3 regions of the Shewanella sedimentimangrovi genome follow, and region 1 is predicted to be linked to each of the others. Evidence: predicted binding sites of a transcription regulator. Region 1 holds the regulator's gene; each other region holds the start of a gene.
What was found. The regulator LexA, encoded in region 1, represses DNA repair genes until DNA is damaged. The targets are predictions, from matches to a motif close to TACTGTATNNNNATACAGTA.

Region 1 (7,926 bases):
GCAAGGGCAGCAAAGCCAATGGCCACCAGGAAACCGTCGGGGAACAGCAGTCCCAGCACTGTGGGTGGCACAAAGGTCACCAAGGCTGTCTTTAACCTACCCTTGCCATCGTCGGCAAAACCAAACAGATCCGCCAGGTAATCAAACAGGCCCAGGGTCACCCCCAGGAAGGAAGACGCCACCGCCAGGTGGGCAAACAGGGTCAACATGCTTGCCAGCCAGCTATTTGACATGACCTGGGTCAGTGCCGCCACCAACACCCCCATATTGCCCCCTTGGGCAATGATGTCGCTGAATTGGCTGCGCGGCAGGTTGCCCATGGTGGCCAGCATCCAACAGGTGTAGATAACCAGCGCGATAAAGGTGCCGATAAACAGCGCCTTGGCAACTTTTGCCGGCTCCTTGCCATAATATTTCACCAGGGAAGGCACATTACCGTGATAACCGAAGCTTGCCAGCCCGAAGGGCAGTGCAGCCCACAGGAAAGGTGCAAAGCGCTGCTCGCCATCGGGCTGAAACAAGGTAGTGGTGTCCACATCCAACAGCAGCTGGGCTATGGCCAGGAAGAAACTGATGATCATGGCCCCCAGCATCAGGGTACTTATCCTGTCCACCGCCTTGGTGCTGATCACCACCACGGTCGCCAACACCAGTGCAAAGAGTAAGCCCGCCAGGCTTTGGGGCAGCTCCAGCCCCAAACCGGCGACGCTGTGATTAACTATGGAACCGCCGCCGCTGATGTAGGCGTAGGTAAGTATGTAGAGCACGAACGCAATCGACAGGCCATTGACTATGCGACCAAAACGGCCCAGCGATTCCCGGGTCAGGGTATCGAAGCTGGCGCCCGGCTCAAAACGCAGGTTGGTTTCCAGCAGCAGCAAACCCGAAAGCAACATGCACAGCCAGACCCCGACCATCATCAGCAGCGAATAACCAAACCACATGCCAGCCCCCACCACGGGCAGGGAAAACATGCCGGCCCCGACCGTGGTGCCGGCAATAATCATGGCACCACCCAACAGGGATTTCGGGGCATGCACGTCCATATGGTTAGCCATTAGCTCTCCTTGGCCACTGTGTCAACTATGGTTTGGCGAACCGTGGTACGCAGCAAGCCATTCACATGGTCGCGGATCCTGACGACATCTGCGCTTTGAGACTCCTGGGCAAGATACCCCAATTCCTTGAGTTTGCTGGACAAAGTCCCATAGAGCTTTTTGTCGTAGAACTCGGGCGCGGTAATACCATGCAGGGCGCCGAGGCGACTGGCCAGCAAATGACTTTCATTTTCCAGTTCAGCCCTTTCTATGTGGGGTTTGGCGGCAAGCAGGTTGAAGATAATGCCATAGCGCTGCAGGGTTTCACTGATAATTCCCGCCAGCAGCAACAGCTGGTTGATGCGCTCGTTCACCGCCTGCAATGTGTCGGTAGCGGTAACCAGACCATCTTCAATCAATTGATCCAGCACGGCATCCACATAGGCGGGCACATCTTCTATGCCCATAAAGAGTTCGGCCTTAAGCAGGGGATAAAACTCGGCCACAATGGCCTGTATTTCTTCCCGGCCGATCTTTTCATGGTGCACCAGGCAGCTGGCTATTAATGACGGAACCACCATCAGATGAATGACATTATTGCGGTAGTAGGTCAGGGAAATCGCCTGATGCTCTTCAATCGCAATGATGTCACCCAGGGCATCGGAATACTGCACAAACTTGTTCAGTTTCAGTCCCTGCTCCACCAGTTGATGGCCGTTACCTTCTGCCACCGAGATGTAGGAGGTATAAGGCACCTGTTTGAGCAGCTTCAGATACAGATCCAACTGGCGCTCCAGCTGGCTGCGCTCCAGGGCATTTTGCTCGGAGGCCAACAATACCAGACTGTTGAGGGTGACCGAACTGGCGGCCGCGGCATTATTTATTCGGGTCATCACCTGATTGGCCAGGGCATTGACCGCCGGCGTCAGCCAGGAAGGTTTCTGATCCGGGTCCTCATCCAGGGCACCGCGCCACTCGGGAACACGGTCGCTGAGGAAAGATTGCAAGGTGATGGGCTCGCCGAAATTCACATAGCCCTGACCGAAATTGCGCAGCTTGCGGATGATGCCCAGTACCTGCCACAGGGATTCCTTCTGTTTTTTCTTGCCGCTGAGTTCCTTGTGATAGGTGGCCACTTCCATCACATGGTCATAGCCCAGATACACGGGCACCAGGGTGACCGGACGCTCTATGCCACGCAGTACACTGTTCAGTGTCATGGCCAGCATGCCGGTTTTGGGCGCCAGCAGACGACCGGTGCGTGAACGGCCACCTTCGGTGAAATACTCCACCGAATAGCCCTTGGCAAACAGCTGATCCAGGTATTCGCGGAACACTGCGGTATAGAGCTTATTGCCATTGAAGCTGCGGCGAATAAAGAAGGCGCCGCCGCGACGGAACAAAGGTCCCGCCGGCCAGAAGTTGAGGTTGATACCGGCCGCGATATGAGGCGGTACCATGCCCTGGTAATAAAGGATGTAGGACAGCAGCAGGTAATCCATGTGACTGCGATGACAGGGCACATAGACAATTTCATGGCCATCATGGTGCAGCTGACGAACCTGCTCGGCACCGCGGATATTGATACCGCTGTAGAGCTTGTTCCACAGCCAGGTCAGCATGCGCTCCGCCACCCGCACCAGGCTGTCCGAATAATCGGCCGCTATCTCGTCGAGATAACCTATAGCCGTTTCGCGAGCCTTGGCCTCGGATACCTTCTTGGCAGCCGCTTCTTCGGCAATGGCCTTTTTGAGGTTATCGGACTGCAACAGCGCATGGAACATGGCCTGACGATTAGGCAAAGCCGGACCTGTCATCACCTTGCGCTGACGGCGGAAATGCACCCTGGCCACCCGGGCCAGTTTCTGGGCAATGCGTTTGTCGGTGCCGTGTTCATCGGCCATATAACGCAGGGAAACCGCATTGGAAAACTGCACGAAGTTGTGACGACCGAGGAACAATATCATCAGGCACTTGCGCAGCCAGGTGGGATTTTCCCGCTCCAGTAATGCCGCGCGCATGCTGTCATCTTCCTTGCCCGGAGTCCGGCCCCAATAAAGGCTCACCGGGACCAGCTGGATATCCAGCTCCGGCTTTTGCTTATGGACAGACAGTAACTGCATAAAAGCATTGAGGAAGGGTTCATTGCCCTGACGCTGCCCAAACAGGGGTTTCGCCCCCTCAAGGCAAACCACCCTCGGACTGCTCAAACCATTCAAGTGCAGGGACTCATAGGGGCTTGGCAAGCCAAACTTGGCGGTGACTTCACTCAGGGCGGCAATATCACTGACCGATTCGGTTTTCATGACGTAAACCAGGGGGCGTGCCGCATCAAGATTAAGATCGGCAAAAGGCTCCTGGGGCACCACTATGGTGTGCACCAGTTTTTTCTGGATCCAGCGGAGGGTTCTATACCACAGCGAGTCTTGGGTTGACATTCTTCTTCAGCAATCTTGGCCACTTCGTTAGCCGCATAGAATATCAGACCACACAGTCACAGTGCCAATAATCTAAACACTGGTTAATACTTGCGCTGTTTAAAATACTGTATATACTAACAGTAACTGTATAGAAAAACAGGAATGAGTATGAGACCGCTGACACCGCGCCAGGCTGAAATACTGGACCTGATCAAACGCAATATCGCCGATACCGGTATGCCGCCAACCCGTGCCGAAATTGCCACACGTTTGGGCTTCAAAAGTGCCAATGCCGCCGAAGAACATCTCAAGGCACTGGCCAAGAAGGGCTGTATTGAAATTATGCCCGGCACCTCCCGCGGTATTCGTCTTGCGGGCGACGAACATGAAGACGCTGAGCATCAGGGATTGCCGCTGATAGGTCAGGTGGCGGCCGGTGAGCCTATTTTGGCCCAGGAACACGTGGAGCAGTATTACCAGGTGGATCCAGCCATGTTCCGCCCCCAGGCCGACTTTTTACTGCGGGTTCGGGGTGACAGTATGAAGGACATAGGCATACTCGAAGGCGATCTGTTGGCGGTACACAAGATGCAGCAGGCCCGTAACGGTCAGGTGGTGGTCGCCCGGGTTGAAGATGATGTGACGGTCAAACGCTTCGAACGCAAGGGCAATGTGGTTTACCTGCATGCCGAAAACGAAGCCTACGCCCCCATAAAAGTCGATCTCAGCTGCCAAAGTCTGACCATTGAAGGTCTGGCGGTCGGTGTCATCCGTAACGGAGACTGGTTATGAACAAGCTGCTCGGTAATGCTCCCCGCCATCCCGGCCTGTGGCGCGACCTGCCTGCTGACAATGCCGGCGCCAATACGGAAGTCAGCATGCTGACCACCAGCGATCAGGGCCGTAACGAACTAAAGCACTTGTGCCCCCAATTGGCGCAGCTGAGTCATCAGGGTCGATGGATAGTGCTGATCAGTCCGCCCAATATAGGCTACAAAGACCTCCTGGCCCAGGCCGGCGTGCGTATGGACAGGGTCTTACTGGTGCATGCCAAGGATGAAGTGGAAACCCTGTGGGCCATGGAAAGAGCGCTGACCAGTGGCACTTCCAGTGCGGTACTTTGCTGGAGCAGCAGCCTGGCCCCCAGAGATGAACGCCGCTTACAGCTGGTTGCCAAGAGTGCGGTTGCCATGGGCGTCATATTTCAGGATGTAAATGCTCACTCTCATGGAAATCCTTGCCACCAAGCCGCTATTCCCATGACCCTTTCCAACCAGTTTCAACCGCTGCACTGATCCCCTTCCATCCCCTTGAGCCCCAGTGGGGCTCTTTTTTTCAATAATTTTTTCAGTTAATTAGAAAAGAAAGTGATCTTGATCAATATTTAAACTGCAAGTAATGTAGTTCAGGGTAACAACGATAGTTTGTTATATCCGGGATAGATTATGTCGTCGCAGTGAGCCCTGTTTAACCACGGCCCTCTGTGTATCAGACCGATATATTCAGCTGTAGGTGCAGGCGTGGTTAGCAAGGCAGTAGGCTACAGATAGAACAAGATAAACCGCCAACGCACTTTGAAGTCATCGTTGCTTTTTTGGGAACCGAAGAGTTTGCATAGAGCAGAGACTTACTGTGTGACTCTTCTTTGTAGTTGCGATTCGCAATTGACAGAGGAGACGTCTTGTGAAGCGATTGTTGTATTGTGTTCTGGTGCTGATGGCACCGCAATTGGCAGCGGCAGACATGTCGCTGAATATGACCCAGGGGGTGACAGAAATCAGTGGCAGGGTATATCACCTGCACATGACGATTCTGTACATCTGCTGCGCCATCGGGGTGGTGGTATTTGGCGCTATGATTTACGCCATGATCAACCACCGAAAGTCCAAGGGCGCTGTGGCGGCTCAGTTTCATGAGAGCACCAAGGTAGAAATAGCCTGGACGATTATCCCTTTCATTATCCTTATCTCCATGGCCATACCGGCCACCAAAACCCTGATCGCCATGGAAGACCCTTCCAATGCAGATCTGACGGTGCAAGTCACAGGTTCTCAATGGAAATGGCATTACAGCTATTTCGATCAGGACATCGCTTTTTACAGCATCTTGTCCACGCCAATGGAGCAGATCGAAGGCAACGAGGCCAAAGGCGAAAACTACTTACTGGAAGTAGACAAACCGCTGGTCTTGCCTGCCAATCGCAAGATACGTTTCCTGATGACCTCCGATGACGTTATCCACTCCTGGTGGGTGCCTGCCTTTGCGGTGAAGAAGGACGCCAACCCGGGTTTCATCAACGAGGCCTGGACCCGCATCGACAAACCCGGCATCTACCGGGGCCAATGCGCCGAGTTATGCGGCAAGCAGCATGGCTTTATGCCCATAGTGGTGGAAGTCTTGCCCGAAGCCCAGTTTGATGACTGGCTCGTGGCCCAGAAAGCCTCTGCTCAACAGGCAGCGGCGGAAGCCCAAGCCTCGCTGACACAAACCCTGTCGATGGATGACCTCATGGCTCAGGGTGAACAAATTTACATGGCCCGTTGTGCTGCCTGCCACCAACCCAATGGTGCAGGTTTGGCGGGCGTATTCCCCGCGATCAATGGCAGCCCCATAGCCACCGGTCCTGTCGCCAATCACCTGGAAATTGTGATTAACGGCAAGGCGGGTACGGCTATGCAAGCCTTTGGCAAACAGCTCACCGCTCAGGAAATTGCCGCGGTTATCACTTATGAGCGTAATGCCTGGGATAACCACACGGGTGACACGGTGCAGGCCGCCGACGTCAACAACCATGGGCAGTAGGGGGAATACATGAATTCAATTAGCCGCGAACTTACCTCAGGGATCAACGAAGTGACGCAGGATCATGAGCACGATACCCATGAACATCACGGCCCCGCCACCGGCATACGCCGCTGGCTTTATACCACCAACCACAAGGACATAGGCACGCTTTACCTTTGGTTCAGCTTCATCATGTTCCTGGTGGGTGGCGCCATGGCCATGGTGATCCGTGCCGAATTGTTCCAGCCCGGTCTGCAGTTGGTCGAGCCGAACTTCTTTAATCAGATGACGACAGTCCATGGATTGGTCATGGTGTTCGGTGCTGTTATGCCCGCCTTTACAGGGTTGGCTAACTGGCTGATTCCTATGATGATAGGCGCGCCGGACATGGCGCTGCCCCGGATGAATAACTGGAGTTTCTGGATCTTGCCCTTTGCTTTCCTGATCCTGTTAAGTTCCCTGTTTATGGAAGGTGGGGCACCCAACTTCGGCTGGACCTTTTACGCACCACTGTCGACCACCTACAGCCCCGACAGCACAGCGCTGTTTGTGTTTTCTGTGCACATCATGGGTATGAGCTCAATCATGGGTGCCATCAACGTGATAGTCACCATAGTCAATCTGCGGGCACCGGGCATGACCTGGATGAAGTTACCGCTGTTTGTCTGGACCTGGCTTATCACCGCATTCCTGCTTATCGCTGTGATGCCGGTGCTGGCGGGAACTGTAACCATGGTATTGACCGACAAATATTTCGGCACCAGTTTCTTCGACGCAGCCGGAGGCGGTGATCCTGTGATGTTCCAGCACATCTTCTGGTTCTTCGGTCATCCCGAGGTATACATCATGATCTTGCCGTCCTTCGGCATTATCTCGGCCATAGTGCCCACCTTTGCCCGCAAGAAGCTGTTCGGCTATGCCTCCATGGTGTATGCCACCGCCAGTATCGCCATACTGTCGTTCCTGGTGTGGGCCCACCACATGTTTACCACGGGTATGCCGGTGTTTGCCGAACTGTTTTTCATGTACTGCACCATGCTGATCGCCGTACCAACCGGGGTGAAGGTGTTCAACTGGGTGGCAACCCTGTGGCGTGGTTCCATCAGCTATGAAACGCCCATGTTGTTTGCTCTGGCTTTCATAATTCTGTTCACCATAGGGGGCTTTTCCGGCTTGATGCTGGCCATTACGCCGGTGGATTTCCAGTACCATGACACCTACTTCGTCGTGGCTCATTTCCACTACGTATTGGTAACGGGCGCCATCTTCTCCATCATGGCCGCAGCCTATTACTGGCTGCCCAAGTGGACCGGGCACATGTATGACGAAAAGCTGGCCAAGATCCATTTCTGGTGCTCTGTGGTTTCGGTGAACGTGCTGTTCTTCCCCATGCACTTCCTTGGCTTGGCCGGCATGCCACGAAGGATCCCCGATTACTCGGTGCAGTTTGCCGACGTCAATCAGATAGTGTCCATCGGCGGCTTTGCATTTGGCCTGTCACAACTGATCTTCCTGGCGGTGGTACTCAAATGTATCCGCGGCGGTGCCAAGGCAGCGGATAAGCCATGGGAAGGGGCCGAAGGCCTGGAGTGGACTCTGCCGAGCCCGGCCCCCTACCACTCCTTCAGCACCCCACCCGAGGTCAAGTAAATGGCCGGCCCCAAGCCTTCCAGCCGCAAGCTGAT
Region 2 (7,926 bases), 2.1 Mb from region 1:
GTTGGGGAGGCATCTCGCTGAACTGGTGGCTCAGCAGTTGGATGTCCAGCTGTTTGTCACCCTTTTCGAAGTGGGTCAGGCGCACCGGCAGATAGGCCAGTGATGGGGCAAACCAGATAAAGGTCTGGCGCTTGTTGTTCTTGCGTACCACTTCCAGTTTGACCGTGTCATAGCTGCCGCTGGCCAGGATCAATTGCTCCTTGGCCACCAACTTGAACTCGTAATCGTCAATTTCATTGTCCTTCACCAGACGATACAGCATGTGTTCCTTACCGGCGCTGAGATCCAACCGCAGCTGCAACTGCACCGTCATGGGATCGTGCAGCTCACCCTCATAGGGCAATTTGGCCTTTTCATCCTTATAACGGCTGTGCACCACGCCCTGGGCCTTGAGAAAGGCGGCCTGCTCATTGAAATTCGGTCCCGTGCCTTCCCGCTGGTGCATAAAGCGCACCGGGGACAGATTGGTGCCCTCCAGGGTAAATTCGGTGCGGATATGGCGCATGTCGCTCAGTACCAGCAGGCTCAGGCTGGAATCAAATTGGTACTGGTAGAAGTTGCCGTCGGGCGGCGGCAGTATGTATCTGGCCTGACCCAGTTCGATGTCACCGTAAAATACCTTGTACTCGGCACTTTGGGGTGCCAGTGGGCTTTGGGCCCAGGCTCCTGGGAGTGCCAGGCTCAGCAGCGCGGTCAGCGCAAACACCAATGCACGCATAAAAGTACGTATATAAGTAGTACGCATAAAACTCCTTGAGTCAGAAAGGCATGGCCATGACCAGAGTCGCCAGATCCGGGCGCCACTCATACTCAGACAAGGCAATCCTGCCCCGGTTCACTGTCACACCCTCGGCCCGCAGCAATTCCTGCTGCTCACGGAAACCCTCAGTGTCGAGTGGAAAGGAGATTTTGCCCTGGCTATTAATGACTCTATGCCATGGCAGCCCCAGTGCGCAAGGCGCCAGCTTGAGTGCCTTGGAGACGTGGCGGGCCCGGCCAGGCAGGCCGGCATAATCGGCGATCCGGCCATAACTGCAGACCTTGCCCTCGGGGATCATGGCCACTATTAACCAGATTTTTTCGTTCATGCCCAGGGTGGGTAAAGAGGAGTCCATGGCGGTTCCCGTGCTGTTGTCCTGTGGCGGCAGTGTAGCGGCTGCCATCCCGGCTGCCTAGTCCTGCAAGGGGCTTGGCGTTTCATGCCTGCTTATCTATACTGTATATAAACACAGTATTTGATTGATGGGAGCCGATATGGGAGAGCGACAGTCAGTGCATGCCTTGCCATCACTGTTGGCACGCCAGGATATCTGGGTTGGGCAAGAGATAGCGCCGCTGGTGCCAGGCCATGGCAGCGGCTTTGACAGCCTTGATGCCCTGTTGCCTGACCGCGGCTGGCCGCGGCAGGGGGTGTGCGAACTCATCTGTCCCCATCCCGGGCTCGGGGAACTGGCGCTGCTGTCGCCTCTGTTGGCTGCGCTCAGCCATGAAAGCGATGCCCTGGTGCTGCTGGTGGCGCCGCCGCTGTTGCCCGTCCCCCAATACCTGTTGCAGCAGGGCATAGCCATAGAGCGGCTCTATTGGGTTGATAGCCGGGATCGCAAGGAGCAGCTGTGGGCCATGGAGCAGGCGCTGAGTAGTGGCGGCTGCCAGCTGGTGCTCGCCTGGCTGACGCACCTGAGTCTGAGTGAAGCAAGGCGTCTGCAACTGGCCAGTGAAAAAGGCCAGAGTCTCGGCATAGTCTGCCTGCCATCCCAGCAAGAGGCCCATCCGGTGCCGCTCAAGCTGGCGCTGGAGCCCGGCGAAGGGGCACAGGTGCGGCTCCGTCTGCTCAAGCGCCGTGGCGGCGCCGGGGAGGTGTCACTGAACCTGGCGCTCCATGACAGGCTGCTGCCCGCCAATGCACCTGTGGGTCAATTGATCCGGGGGCCCTGGGGCTGATGCTGTTTCTGGCGCTGTACCTGCCTCATTGGCAGCTGGACTTTCTGCGTTACCGGCATGGCTTGGAGCCTTCCCGGGCCATGGTGCTGTACGACCCCGCCAAAGCCCGCATTGTGAGTCGCTGCGATATCGCCCGCGCGGCCGGTATAGCGCCGGGCCAGAGCATGGCCACCGCGGCCCTGCTGGCCCCGGCGTTGGAGGCCTTTCCCGGGTCGGCGGCTCTGGCGCAGCAGGCGCGGGAATTTCTTTGCCGCCAGGCCTACAGCTTCAGTGCCCGGGTGGTGCCCCCGGGACAGGAGGGCCTTTGCCCCGACAGCCTGTTGCTGGAAGTGGGGTCCATGGCGCAGATCTTCGGCGGTCTCCCGCCCTTGCTGCTGGCCTGTCGCCGCCGCTTCGAGACGCTGGGGTTCAGCGTGTCCCTGGCGCTGGGGCCCACGCCGCTGTCGGCCCAGTTGCTTGCCCGTCACAGCCCCTTGACTGCATACGGCTTTGGCAGTGGTGCTGACAGTGGCTCAGGCAGTGGCTCTGACAATGGTTCCAGAGGGGGCTGGTGGCCGCAGGAGTCCAAATACCTTACAGCCGCCGATGCCGCACAAGCGCCGCCAAGCGATTCTGCAGCGCAGGCAAAAGCGCTGACAAGGGCGCTGGGATCCGTGCCGGTTGAGATGCTGCCGCTGGATGATGACAGCCTGGCGCGCCTTGCCGGCATGGGCATAGTGCAACTGCAAATGCTGCTGGCGTTGCCCGCCGCCGAACTTGGGATCCGCTTCGGCCCCGGGCTGCCCGGTCTGCTGGCCAGGATCAGGGGCGATCTGCCCCAGCCCCTGGAGTATTACCGCTTGCCGGAGCACTACAGGCACAAGCAGGAGCTGCTGTTCGAGGCCTGTGAATTGCAGGGACTGGTGTTTGTGCTGGGGCGCATGTTTGCCGAACTGGCCCTGTATCTGCGCCAGCGGCAGTTGGCGCTGCAGCAGCTGACGCTGAGCCTGCATTATCGGGATCCGGACGCCGCCCCTTTGCAACTGGAACTGAGCTATCCCTTTGCCGAGTATCAGGCCGAGGCGCTGCTGAGTCTGTGCCGGCTGCAACTGGAACGCCACAGCCTGAGTCAGCCCGTGGTGGCCCTGACCCTGGCGGCCAGACGCTTTGTTCCCAGACGCCAGTTGACCAAGAGCCAGGGGCTGATGGCCAAAGAGCAGCAGCAGGAGATCCTGCTGGCGCGGCTGGAGGCAAGACTTGGGGCCCGGAGCCTGAAGCGCCTCAGTTTCCGGGATGCCCTGTTGCCTGAATCCGCCTGGCAAGCCCACGGCGCCGGGGAGCCCTGCGAGGGAGGCGGACTCAGCCCAAGGCAAAGGCTGGCCTGTCGCCCTGCCTGGCTCTTGCCTGCGCCGAGCCCCATTACCGCCGACGACATAGTATTGCTGCGGGGGCCCGAGCGCTTTCGCAGCCCCTGGTGGCAACAGCAACCACAACAGCGCGACTATTACCTGGCCCGCCACCGGGACGGCGGCCTGTGCTGGGTGTTTCGCAGCCGGATCGACGGCGATCTCGGCCTGTACCTGCACGGGTGGTTCTGATGTACGCCGAGCTGCATGCCATTTCCAACTACAGTTTCCTGCGCGGCGCCTCCCATCCTGCCGAGCTGGTGGCCGAGGCGGCACGCCTGGGTTATAAGGCTCTGGCGCTGACCGATGAGTGCTCGGTGGCCGGGGTGGTCAAGGCCCATGAGGCCGCCAAAGATGAGGCCGCCAAGGGGCTCGATATCAAACTCATCATTGGCGCCCACTTTCGCCTGCCCGAGGGCCTGTTGGTGCTGCTGGCCACCAGCCGCCTGGGCTATGGTCAGCTTTGCCGCCTGATAAGCCTTGCCCGGCGCCGGGCACCCAAGGGGGAATACCACATTGCCCTGACGGATTTTGTCGCCGATGGTGAGGCCCTGAGCCAATGCCTCTTGCTGTGGCGACCGCCCCGGGATTGCCTGCAGGCCGGGGAGGCCCTGCCGGCCACCTGGCTGGAAACCGCCGCAAGCCTGCAGCAGGTATTTGGCGAGCGGCTGTCGCTGCTGGCCGAGCACAGCCTGGCCGCCGCAGATAGCCTGGCATTGACGGCGTTCAAGACCCTGGCGGCCCGCAGCGGCATCGAGTGTGTGGCCGGCGGCGATGTGCGCATGCACTGCCTGGCACGCCAGCCCCTTTTGGATGTGCTGACCTGCATCCGCCACGGCACCAGTCTCGACCAGGCCCAGGGGCTGCTGAGTCAGAACGGCGAGCATTATCTCAAACCCTTATCCCTGCTGGCTCGGCGTTATCCCGCCCCCTGGCTGGCCCGCAGCCTGATGTTGGCCGATCTCTGTGACTTCAGTCTCGACGAGCTGAAGTATGAGTATCCCGGCGAGTTGGTGCCCCCCGGTATGAGTGCCGCAACTTATCTGGCCCGGGAAGTGGCCCGCGGGGCCAGGCGCCGCTTTGGCCTCAAGGTGCCGGCGGCGGTGCGCAGCCAGTATCAACACGAGCTGACCCTTATCGCCGAGCTGGGGTATGAGTATTTTTTTCTGACCATTTACGATCTGGTGCGCTTTGCCAGGCGGCGCAAGATCCTGCACCAGGGCCGGGGCTCGGCGGCCAATTCCGTGGTTTGCTATTGCCTGGGGATCACCGAGGTGGATCCCACCCGGGTCAATATGCTGTTTGAGCGCTTTATCTCCCGCGAACGCCAGGAGCCGCCGGACATAGACGTGGACTTTGAACATGAGCGCCGCGAAGAAGTGATCCAGTACATTTATCGCAAGTACGGCCGCGAGCGGGCGGCCCTCGCCGCCAGCGTGATCAGCTACCGCTTCAAGAGTGCCATGGCCGATGTCGGCAAGGCCCTGGGGCTGGACCGGGAACTGCTGGCGCGACTGGTGAAGGCGGTGGACAGGCGCGATCCCGCTAACCCCTGGCAACAGCAGTTGCAAGCCCAGTTGCCGGGGCAGGGGCCCGAGGCCCTGTTGCCGGGGTTGGTGTCCCAGCTGCTGGGCTTTCCCCGGCACCTGTCCCAGCATGTGGGCGGCTTTGTGATCTCCGCCGGTCCCCTGTGCGAGCTGGTGGCGGTGGAAAACGCCGCCATGGCGGACAGAACGGTGATCCAGTGGGACAAGGACGATCTCGAAAGCCTGGGATTGCTCAAGGTGGATGTGCTGGCGCTCGGCATGCTGACAGCCATAGGCAAGTGTTTTGCCTTGCTCAGGCGCCACGTTGGGCCCTTTGGTATGGGCAGCATAGTCCCGGAGCAGCCCGAGGTGTATGAGATGCTCAGCCGCGGTGACAGCATAGGGGTGTTTCAGGTGGAATCGCGGGCGCAGATGTCCATGCTGCCGCGGCTGCGGCCGGCCTGTTATTACGATCTGGTGATCCAGATAGCCATAGTCAGACCCGGGCCCATTCAGGGGGATATGGTGCATCCCTACCTACGGCGGCGCAAGGGATTAGAGCCCGTGTCCTATCCCAGCGAGGCGGTGCGTGAGGTGCTGAGCCGCACCCTGGGGGTGCCGATATTCCAGGAGCAGGTGATCAAACTGGCCATGGTGGCGGCCGGTTTTTCCGGTGGTGAGGCGGATCAGCTGCGCCGTGCCATGGCCAGTTGGAAGCAGAGCGGCAAGCTGGAACTGTTCGAACACAAGCTGTTGGAGGGCATGCAGTCACGGGGCTACAGCGAGGACTTTGCCCGGCAGATCTTCCGCCAAATACGCGGCTTTGGCGAATACGGTTTCCCCGAGTCCCATTCCGCCAGCTTCGCGCTGCTGGCCTATGTGTCTGCCTATCTCAAGCATCATTTTCCGGCGGCCTTTTGCTGCGCCTTGCTCAACAGCCAGCCCATGGGTTTTTACAGCCCGTCGCAACTGCTACAGGACGCCCGGCGCCATGGGGTGACAGTGCTGGATGTGTGCATCAATCACAGCCAGTGGGATAACGATTTAACGCCGATTGCATCTGGTTTTGCCATCCGCCTCGGCTTTCGCATGGTCAAGGGCTTGAGCCGCCGAACCATGGCAGCCGTGCTTGATAAGCGCCCTGCGGCCGGATTTGAGCAGTTGACGCAGCTTGAACCCCTGCTTGGGCGCCGCGAGCTGGAGGCCCTGGCGGCAGCCGATGCCTTCAAGGCACTGGCGGGGCACAGATACCAGGCCCGCTGGCAACTGGCTGCCCGCCAGGCGTCCTTGCCGCTGTTCGATGAGCCTTTGTCACTGGATACCCGGGTGCAGCTGCGGGCGCCCGATGAGGTGCACTGTTTACGGGCCGACTATGACAGCAAGGGTCTGACCCTGGGACGCCACCCCTTATTGCTGCTGCGCGAGCGCAATCTGCTGTCAAAATGTTTGACCGCAAAAGCACTGGCAAACTGTCGTCACGGCCAGGTGGTGCGGGTGGCCGGTTTGGTGACCGGAAGGCAAAGGCCCGGCACAGCATCGGGAGTCACCTTTATTACCTTGGAGGATGAGACGGGCAATATTAATCTGGTGGTCTGGATGGGTACCGCCAGGGCCCAGAGGAAACCCTATTTGACATCAACAATTTTGAAGGTGGATGGAGTGGTGGAACACGCCGATGGGGTGACCCATGTGATTGCCGGGCGCCTGGAAGATATTTCCGCCCTGATGGCCGATTTGCTGGTAACATCCCGGGACTTTCATTAGCCGCAGGCGGGCCTCAATACCCTGGCTGTGGCCATTCAACGGCTGATCCCTTTCAATGGCAAAATCCATTCAATGACGGAGCCCTTTCAATAGCGGAGCCAAAGAGGAGCAAATGGAGATACTCTTGCTGACCCATGAGCGGGAGCTGGGGCGCAGCGACAACAGTGGCCAACTGGCGCTGCAGTTGTTTCCGCAGTTGTGTCGCCGCCTGCTGTGGCAGCGGCGTCAGCCCTTGGTGTTGCCAACGTCAGGCACCTATCTGCTGTATCCGGCCGATGCGGATGAACCCAGAATTGCAGCCGATGAACTGGCGGAGACGGATCAGGTGATCATTCTCGATGGCACCTGGCAGGAGGCCCACAAGATGCTGCGCCAAAGCCCCTGGCTGCGGGTGTTGCCACGGGTCAGCTTAAGCCAGCTGCCGCCGTCAAGATTCAGGCTGAGGCGCAATCAAAGGGAAGATGGCCTCTGTACCGCCGAGTGCATCGCCGCCCTGTGGCAGGCCAGTGGTCGGCAGCAGCAAGCCCTGACCTTGATGGAACAGTTCGAACTGTGGCAGTTAAAGATGCAGGGCCAGTTCAGTAAAGAGCCAGTAAAGAGCCAGTAAAGCGTAAAGCAGGGCGGTCAGACGGCGGTGGGCAGCACCGTCAGATAGATGCACAGGAAGTGGCTCAGGGCCCCCAGCAGCACAAACAGGTGCCAGATGGCGTGATTGAAGGGAATGCGTTTAACCGCATAGAAGATGACCCCCAGGCTGTAAAATAAGCCGCCACTGAGCAACAGCTGGAATCCCAGCGGGGAAAGCCCGGCAATCAGCTCATCCAGCACAGTCATGCACAGCCAGCCCATCGCCAGGTACAGCAGCAGACTGATGGCCTTGAATCTGTGCAGAAACAGCACCTTGAATCCTATCCCCCCCAGGGCCAGCAACCAGATGGCCAGCAACACCCAGTCGGCGTTGGCCTTGGCCAGGCTTATCATCATCAGCGGGGTGTAGGTGCCGGCGATAAGCAGATAGATGGCGCAGTGATCCAACAATTTAAGTTTCTGTTTACGCTCAGGATCTTTAACCGAGTGATAAGCGGTGGAACAGGCAAACAGCAGCACCATGCTCAGACCATAGATGAACACACCCAGCAATTGGGCAGTGCTGAGCACGGACGAGCCCCGCAGCAGCATCAGCGCCGTGGCCGCAAGAGCGGCCAGTACCCCAAGGCCATGGCTCAGGCTGTTGGCAAACTCTTCCCTGGGTGAATAGGCGGCCTGGGCCTTGGTTGGTGTCATGATGATCCTTATGGAATGTCTATGGG
Region 3 (7,926 bases), 1.5 Mb from region 1:
AGGCCACACTTTGCTGCTCTGCCGAGGCGGCTATCTGACTGGCCATGTCAAACACCTGATTGACCGAGTCGGCCATTTGCGCCACATCATCCCCCACCAGGGCTATGGCCTCACGGCGGGTATCGGCCTCTGTCACTATCTCCCCGGTAATGTTCGCCAGTCCCCGGGTACCGGATTGCAGACTCTCTATCATGCCCTGAATTTCCACCGTTGCCTGCTGGGTGCGCCCGGCCAGGGTACGCACCTCGTCAGCCACCACGGCAAAACCCCGACCCTGCTCGCCGGCGCGGGCCGCCTCAATGGCGGCATTCAGCGCCAGCAAATTGGTCTGCTCGGAAATACTGTTGATTGTGGTCACCACCGCATTGATTTCGGTCGCTTCACGGGACAGGGCACTGACCGAGTCCGACGCGCTGCCAATCTTGCCCGACAGGGTCGCTATGCCCTGCACGGTTGCCGCAATCCGCTGCTGACTGGCGTTAACGGCGCCGGCATTAGACTTGGTTTGGCTTGAAGTCAGACTGGCATTGGCCGAAACCTCTTCGATGGCATTGGCCATTTCAGACATGGCCACTGTCACCGAATCCAGAAAATGGTGTTGGTTGCGGATAAGATCATCGCTGGCCTTGGCCTGCTGATTGAACTCCCTGGCCGCCTTCGACAGGGTCTCGGCATTGCCGCCGATGGCGGCCACCATATCACTCATGTTATCGGCGCAGCGATCGATTTCTCTGGCAATCAAACTGAAATCATCGGTACCGAAAAAGTTGAGTCTTTGGGTCAAATCACCGTCGGCCAGACGCTTGATGGCCATGTACATGTCCCACAGGCCGCCACCGAGGGAAGTGGAAATCCAGTAGCTGAGCTGAAACAAGGGCAACAAACCCAGGGCAGCGAGCCACAGCATCAAGCTGGCATCACCGCGGGCCTCGGCCTCACGACTTCGTACCTGCGCGCTGTACCCCAGGCTTTGCCCCTGCCATTGCCCGGTGGCCGTGACCGTATCACCGCGCCGCCCAGCTCTGGATTGGGGTTCAAGCCCGAGCGCCGTCATCAGTGCCGGTCTGGCATCTTCGGATACCGAATCCAGGGCTGCCAATCTGGCATCCAGGGCAGCCTGCACGGCCCGGGCGCTGCCATCTTCAATCAGTTTCAGCTCAAGACGGTAATTGGCCAGCGCCACAGCGGCCGTGATGGCCGCCACCATGGAGCACACGACCCAGAACTTGCCATTAAGGCTCAGCTTGATCAGTAGAGCGTCAATTTTACGAAAGGTGATTTGTTTCATCTTATGCTTCCTTCACCGTTGCGCGGCTGCATTGCCAAGTATAGTTGGCCGCAACCGGAACACAGCGTACCTATGTTCCCAAGTCCTATGCCTTAAGCCCTTCAATACCCAGATATTGCAGCAGTTGCTCTATGGCCGAGGTCAGCTTGGCCATGGCCAGCCCCAAGGCCGCGCCCAACATAAGGGGGAGCAAAGCCACCACAGGCTCGCCACCGGCCACAAACAGGCCGCAGCAGCCGATAAAAGCGGCAGGAATAAAAGACAGGGCCCTGTGGCAAGCCTGCAGGCACATGGCGGAGGTAGCCACACCGGTCAGCAGATAACCGAGCCAGGGAGTCGGCATAGCGCCACCGCCCTTGAGTATCAGCCAGGCCCAGAACAGGCCCGATATTAAGGTCAGATTGCAATATAACCAGCCCTTGGCATCAAGCCGGCCTTGGGCGAAGAAGGCACTGCAACCGAGAAAGCCCGCCACTGTCAGCAGGCCGAAGTGATCGGCAAACGCGGCCCAAACGGCCGCCAATAGCCCGGCAGCGATCGCCGCCGGCATACGATTCCACATGATTAACCCCGGATTTTGTATTTTAGTTTGGTAAAAATACGTCAATCCAGGCTGCAAAAACCGGACTTGGGGCAAAGTTTGTGAAATAAAACACCAAACCCGACATCAACCAAATCGGGGATCAGCCACGAAGGGGTTGCTGAGGCGCTCTCTGGCAAAGGTCGACATGGGGCCATGACCGGGTATGAAGCTGACGTCGCCGAGCGGCCATAGTTTGTTTTTGATGGAGTGCAGCAACTGCTCATGGTTGGAGCGTGGAAAATCGGTGCGACCTATGGAGCCATTGAACAGCACATCCCCCACCAGCGCCAGCATGTCGGCGCGATGGAAAAACACCAGGTGGCCCGGCGTATGGCCCGGGCAATGCAACACTTCGAGGCGCTCTTCCCCTATGCTGATGACATCCCCTTCAATCAGGTAACGACTGGGCTCAAACGCGGCACAAGGGGGAAAACCAAAACGTTGACTCTGCTGCGGCAGCATCTGCAACCAGAAACTGTCATCTTCGTGGGGCCCGAGGATTTCTACCCCAAAGCTTTCGGCCATTTCAACCGCGGCGCCCACATGGTCCAGGTGCCCGTGGGTCAGCAGCACCATTTCCAGACTCAGACCAAGGCGGGATATTTCGGCGCGGATCCGCTCAGGATTACCACCGGGATCGACCACAGCAGCTTTGAGGCTGCTTTCACACCAGAGCAAGGTGCAATTTTGCTGAAAGGGCGTCACAGGAATAATGAGATACTTCATAACCACTTTTGAAAACTACTATTGCTTGGAAAACCTGGCCCTAGAGTACGCCAGCCGAATGATAAATTGCCAGCCTGCAACGGATAAAACCTGCAAACTGCGATCTGTCCGCGTCGACCGATTTTGCGCTGAAAAAGGCTAATGGCTGCCACAGGCCGGTATTTTTGTATACAATTCGACGCACATGTCTTTCGGAGTCAGAAATGCACAGCACCCAAAAACTCGCCGGCGTTATTGCCCACAAACACCAATTCCAGGTCCCAGTGGATCACAGTCAGCCCAATGGGGCCAAGATTGACCTTTTCGTGCGCGAACTGGTCCGTTGCGGTAAGGAAAATGCCGAACTGCCCTTCCTGGTGTATTTCCAGGGCGGCCCGGGATTCGCGGCCCAAAGGCCCATGGGCGATTCAGGCTGGATCAAAAGGGCATTGGATGAATACCGGGTGCTGCTGCTCGACCAGCGTGGTACCGGGTTGTCGTCGCCCATCAATTACCAAAGCCTCGCCGGCCTGAGTCCCAATGAACAGGCCGAATACCTGAGCCATTTTCGCGCCGACAACATAGTTCGGGATGCAGAATGGGTTCGGGGCAAACTGAGCCCAGACACGCCCTGGACCATATTAGGGCAAAGTTTCGGCGGCTTCTGTGTGCTCAACTACTTAAGCTTTGCACCACAGGGACTCAAAGAAGCCTATATCACCGGCGGCATACCGCCTCTGAGCCTCAATGCCGAAGCCGTATACCGCGCCACCTATAAGCGGGTACTGCAAAAAAACCGCAACTTTCACCAGCGCTTCCCCGATGCCCAGGCGCTGCTCGACAAACTTGCCGCCCATATAACACAGCACAAGCCCAGGCTTGCCAGCGGTGAAACCCTGACGGTGGAAATGCTGCAGCTGCTCGGGATCCAATTGGGTATGGAAGGCGGCCCCGAAGCCGTGTATTACCTGCTGGAACAGGCACTGTTGCAAACCACCCAGGGCACTGTGCTCAATCCCTTTTTCGCGGTGCAATTCAGTCAGATGCTGGATTACAACAGCAATCCGCTGTTTGCCGTGCTGCACGAGGCCATCTATTGTCAGGACCAGGCGTCCGACTGGGCCGCCCACAGGGTAAGAAACGACTATCCCGAGTTTCACTACGATGCCGACAAGCCTTTATTGCTGACCGGAGAAATGATTTACCCCTGGATGTTTGAGCAATTTGCCAGCCTTCGCCCCCTGCGCGATGCCGCACACCTGCTGGCAGCCAAGCAGGACTGGCCGGCGCTCTATGACGAACAGCAACTGGGGCAAAACCAGGTACCCGTCGCAGCGGCCATCTACAGCGAAGACATGTTTGTCGAGATGGAATACAGCCTGGCCACGGCGGCCAAGGTCAAGGGACTGCGCTACTGGCTGACCTCGGAATATGAGCACAATGGCATCCGCATGGATGGCGAACGGGTGCTTGACAGGCTAATCGCCCTTAACCGTGGCAAGCTGCTGCGCTGAGCCAATGGCGTAAGCAGATGATAAAGCCCATGACTTGCCGATAAACCGAGCTGATTCAGTCTCGGTTAAGGCTCGTGGGGCACAATCGCAGTGTTCCAACCGTTCCGTGAATTGATCATTGCTTTCAGAGCAAGCCCGTTTTGGCTTGCTCTTTTTTTTTTTGCTTGTTGCGCACTGCCAGGCCTTCTGCCCTCGCCTGTGGCTTGCCCGGGCCAGCACGCTGACCGATACTGTGAAAGAGCCTTTCACAAGGAGACCCAAGCAGATGGATATTCACAATCCCCAAGCCCTGGCGCCGGAAATTTTGCTGGGCATAGTCAATGAGAAATTGCGGCTGCAGTGCAAGGACAAGGCCGAACTCCTGTACGAGCTGGATATGGATGGCGCCGAGCTGGACAGGCGTCTGGCCCGCTGCGGCTATCGTTACGATCCGATCAGCAACCAATATCGAGCCAAATAACTTAGCTCAGGCAATTGCACTGCTACGGCTTTTGCCTGCCCCCGTCCCTTTGACAGCACTTCTCCTTGTGCTGCTACCTGCTGCAGCGCCTGTCTTGGGTTTGGCACTATTACCTTTCGCAGTGGTTCCTTTGCCAGAATAGCTTTTAGAAGAATTGCCTTTGGATGAATAGCCTTTGCGTCCACCCCGGCCCTTTTTCCAGGCGGGTTTGGCGCTCACGCCGGCTAGCGCCATCGGCACACTGGCGGCCGCCTCGGCGATCAGCCCCTGCAACTGCTCGGTCAAAGGTGCCATAAAGGCCTGATAAGCCAGTTCCCTGTGGCTGATGCCGTTGAGCCGGCTTTCCCACAGCGCCGTCATATCGGCCGTGGTGGCCACCTCGGGCAGACTGGCGATAAGCCCCTTGCCGGCGTCGGTGGCCAATATCTGCTTGCCCTGGCGCACAAGAAAGCCCCGCTTGAACAGCAGTTCGATAATCCCCGCCCGGGTCGCCTCTGTGCCCAGACCATCGGTTTCTTTGAGGATTTTCTTGATGTCGGCCGACTGTACGTAGCGGGCAATGCCCGTCATGGCCGCCAGCAGTGTGGCATCGGTAAAATGCTTGGGGGGCTGGGTTTGCTTGCTGAGCAGTTCACCGCGCTCACAGTGCAGCGGTTCATTGGCATTGAGGGCCGGCAGGTTTGACTGCCCCTCATCGTCTTCCTGCTGCTGGCCGAAGAGCGGCTTCCAGCCGGGGCGGGTTATCCGTTTGGCCTTGCTGCCAAAGCGGCCACCGGCGATTTGCAGCAGCACCTCGGTCTCATAATATTCATGGTGGGGATAAAACTGTGCCAGGTACTGGCGGGCAATCTGCAGATACAGTTGCCGCTCCCTGAGCGCCAGGCTTGCCAGGTTGGCAACCTTCTCGGTCGGCACTATGGCATGGTGGGCATCCACCTTGCTATCGTCCCAGGCCTTGGACACCCGTTTGGGATCCGGCGCATCCATACCCGCAGTCAGCTCGGCGGCGCCCTGGGTTATCGCAGCCAAGGTGGTCGGCACCTGTGCCAGCTGCGCCTTCGGCAGATGGCGACTATCCGAGCGCGGATAGGTGATAAGCTTGTGTTTTTCATAGAGGGCCTGGGCGGTATCCAGCACCTCCTTGGCACTCATACCAAAGCGCTTGCCACAATCAATCTGCAGTGCCGACAAACTGTAGGGTAAGGGCGGCGCCTGTCTTTTGGGTTTGGTTTCCAAAGTTAACAACTGCGCCGGTTGATTGCCTATGCTGTCCACCACCTTTTGCGCCAGGCGCTGGGACAAGACCCGTCCTTCCTCATCCATGTAGGGCTGACAAGCTTCACTCGGTTGCCACTTGGCACAAAAGCGCTCACCCCGGGTAGTGATGATATGGGCCAGTACCTCGTAATAATCCCTGGGCTGGAAATTGGCTATCTCGGCATCGCGGCGCACCACCAGTCCCAGCAGAGGTGTCTGCACCCGGCCCACGGACAATACCCCCTGATAGCCCACCTTGCGCCCGGCCAGGGTATAGGCCCGGGTCATGTTCATGCCATAGAGCCAGTCGGCGCGGCTGCGGGCCAGGGCCGAAGTGGCGAGCGGCACAAATTCCTTGTTGGATCTTTGCTGCGCCAGGGCCCGTTTCACCGCTTCGGGGTTGAGATCGCTTATCAGCAGCCTGCGGGTGTTGGCGAGCCTCGCCGCATCGACACCGGCAAAGGACAGCACCTCGTCCACCAACAACTGCCCTTCCCGGTCGGGATCGCCGGCATGCACTATGGTGCTTGCCTGTTTCAGCAGGCGCTTGACCACCGCCAGCTGCCCCTTGGCACTGGCTTTGGGCACCAGTTGCCAGCGCTGGGGCACTATGGGCAAGTGTTCAAACTGCCAGGATTTGAAGGCGGGATCGTAGGCATCGGGCTCGGCCTGCTCAAGCAAGTGGCCAATGCACCAGGTGACGCAATCGCCGTTACCGAGCTGGATATAGCCGTCGCCCTTGGTGTGTGGCTTTGGCAACACATCGGCAATGGCCCGCCCCAGGCTGGGCTTCTCGGCAATATAGAGGATCATGGCGTTTAAAGCACTGGATGAATTTACAGTAAAATGTAAACCAGCTGCGCTGACAAGGCAAGTTGGCCCCAGGGATCCGACCGCAAAAACAACAACGCCGGTCACTGGGACCGGCGTTGTTCAAGCCAACATCTATCAAGGATGGCAGACGTTGTGCAGCTCAAGGTTGGTGCCAATATCCTTGTTGCGATTGGCCTTGGCGTCATCGTTGCGCAGCTGGGTCAGGTGATCCAGGTAGGCCTGATCCACATCGTTGGTGATGTAGTGACCATCGAATACCGAGGTCTCAAAGCGCTTGATCTCCGGATTCTCCATACGTACGGCTTCCACCAGATCGGTCAGATTCTGGAATATGATGCCATCGGCACCAATAAGCTTGGCAATCTCATCGGCATCACGACCATGAGCTATCAGCTCGTTGGAAGTGGGCATGTCGATACCGTACACGTTCGGGAAGCGGATTTCCGGGGCCGCAGAGGCAAAGTACACCTTCTTGGCGCCGGCTTCACGGGCCATTTCGATGATCTGCTCTGAGGTGGTACCGCGCACTATGGAGTCATCCACCAGCAGCACATTCTTGCCCTTGAATTCGGCGTTGATGGCATTGAGCTTGCGGCGCACCGACTTCTTGCGCTCCTGCTGACCGGGCATGATAAAGGTCCGGCCAATATAGCGGTTCTTCACGAAACCCTGACGATACGGCAGGTCCATGCAACGGGCAATTTCCAGCGCGATATCACAGGAAGTTTCGGGAATAGGGATCACCACGTCAATGTCATGGTCATACCATTCTTTCTTGATCTTCTCACCCAGCTTGGCGCCCATGTTGACCCGGCTGGCATACACAGACACCTTGTCTATGGTGGAGTCCGGACGGGCAAAATACACGAATTCGAAGATACAGGGTGAGTAGCTCGGCGTCGCGGCGCATTGGCGAGTAAACAACTGACCATCGAGGGTGATGTACACGGCCTCACCGGGGGCCACATCGCGCATCACCTCAAAGCCGACCGCGTCCAGGGCAACACTTTCGGAAGCCACCATGTACTCGGTACCATTGGCAGTTTCGTGCTTGCCGAGCACCAGAGGACGAATACCATAGGGGTCGCGGAACGCCACCAGGCCTTCGCCCACTATCATGGCCACCACGGCATAGGCACCACGGGTCTGGGCATGCACCTTGGTCACAGCATCAAACACCTGTTCACTCGACAAATGAGCCGTTTGCACCTGCTGCAGTTCATCGGCCAGCAGGTTCAACAACACTTCGGAATCCGAGGTGGTGTTCACGTGACGGCGTTGCTGC

Region 2: a site for LexA is predicted at 1,215-1,234, ahead of imuA (translesion DNA synthesis-associated protein ImuA). Genes of this name have one in related genera too.
Region 3: a site for LexA is predicted at 6,632-6,651, ahead of JYB85_RS11275 (DNA topoisomerase III). Genes of this name have one in related genera too.

Annotation. Positions count from the first base shown of each region.
Region 1 is NZ_CP071502.1:4,057,081-4,065,006, forward strand. Features, by position in the region: gene mtr (tryptophan permease) at 1-1,058, opposite strand, end outside; gene plsB (glycerol-3-phosphate 1-O-acyltransferase PlsB) at 1,058-3,475, opposite strand; gene lexA (transcriptional repressor LexA) at 3,626-4,249, shown strand; gene JYB85_RS18135 (cell division inhibitor SulA) at 4,246-4,752, shown strand; partial or broken gene coxB (cytochrome c oxidase subunit II) at 5,141-6,250, shown strand; gene ctaD (cytochrome c oxidase subunit I) at 6,302-7,891, shown strand; gene JYB85_RS18150 (cytochrome c oxidase assembly protein) at 7,892-7,926, shown strand, end outside.
Region 2 is NZ_CP071502.1:1,959,633-1,967,558, forward strand. Features, by position in the region: gene JYB85_RS08445 (DUF3108 domain-containing protein) at 1-745, opposite strand, end outside; gene JYB85_RS08450 (MGMT family protein) at 759-1,115, opposite strand; gene imuA (translesion DNA synthesis-associated protein ImuA) at 1,255-1,941, shown strand; gene JYB85_RS08460 (Y-family DNA polymerase) at 1,941-3,518, shown strand; gene JYB85_RS08465 (error-prone DNA polymerase) at 3,518-6,616, shown strand; gene JYB85_RS08470 (DTW domain-containing protein) at 6,729-7,223, shown strand; gene trhA (PAQR family membrane homeostasis protein TrhA) at 7,241-7,900, opposite strand.
Region 3 is NZ_CP071502.1:2,586,167-2,594,092, forward strand. Features, by position in the region: gene JYB85_RS11250 (methyl-accepting chemotaxis protein) at 1-1,288, opposite strand, end outside; gene JYB85_RS11255 (DUF1097 domain-containing protein) at 1,374-1,850, opposite strand; gene JYB85_RS11260 (MBL fold metallo-hydrolase) at 1,956-2,597, opposite strand; gene JYB85_RS11265 (alpha/beta fold hydrolase) at 2,801-4,090, shown strand; gene JYB85_RS11270 (DUF4250 domain-containing protein) at 4,356-4,550, shown strand; gene JYB85_RS11275 (DNA topoisomerase III) at 4,557-6,620, opposite strand; gene purF (amidophosphoribosyltransferase) at 6,756-7,926, opposite strand, start outside.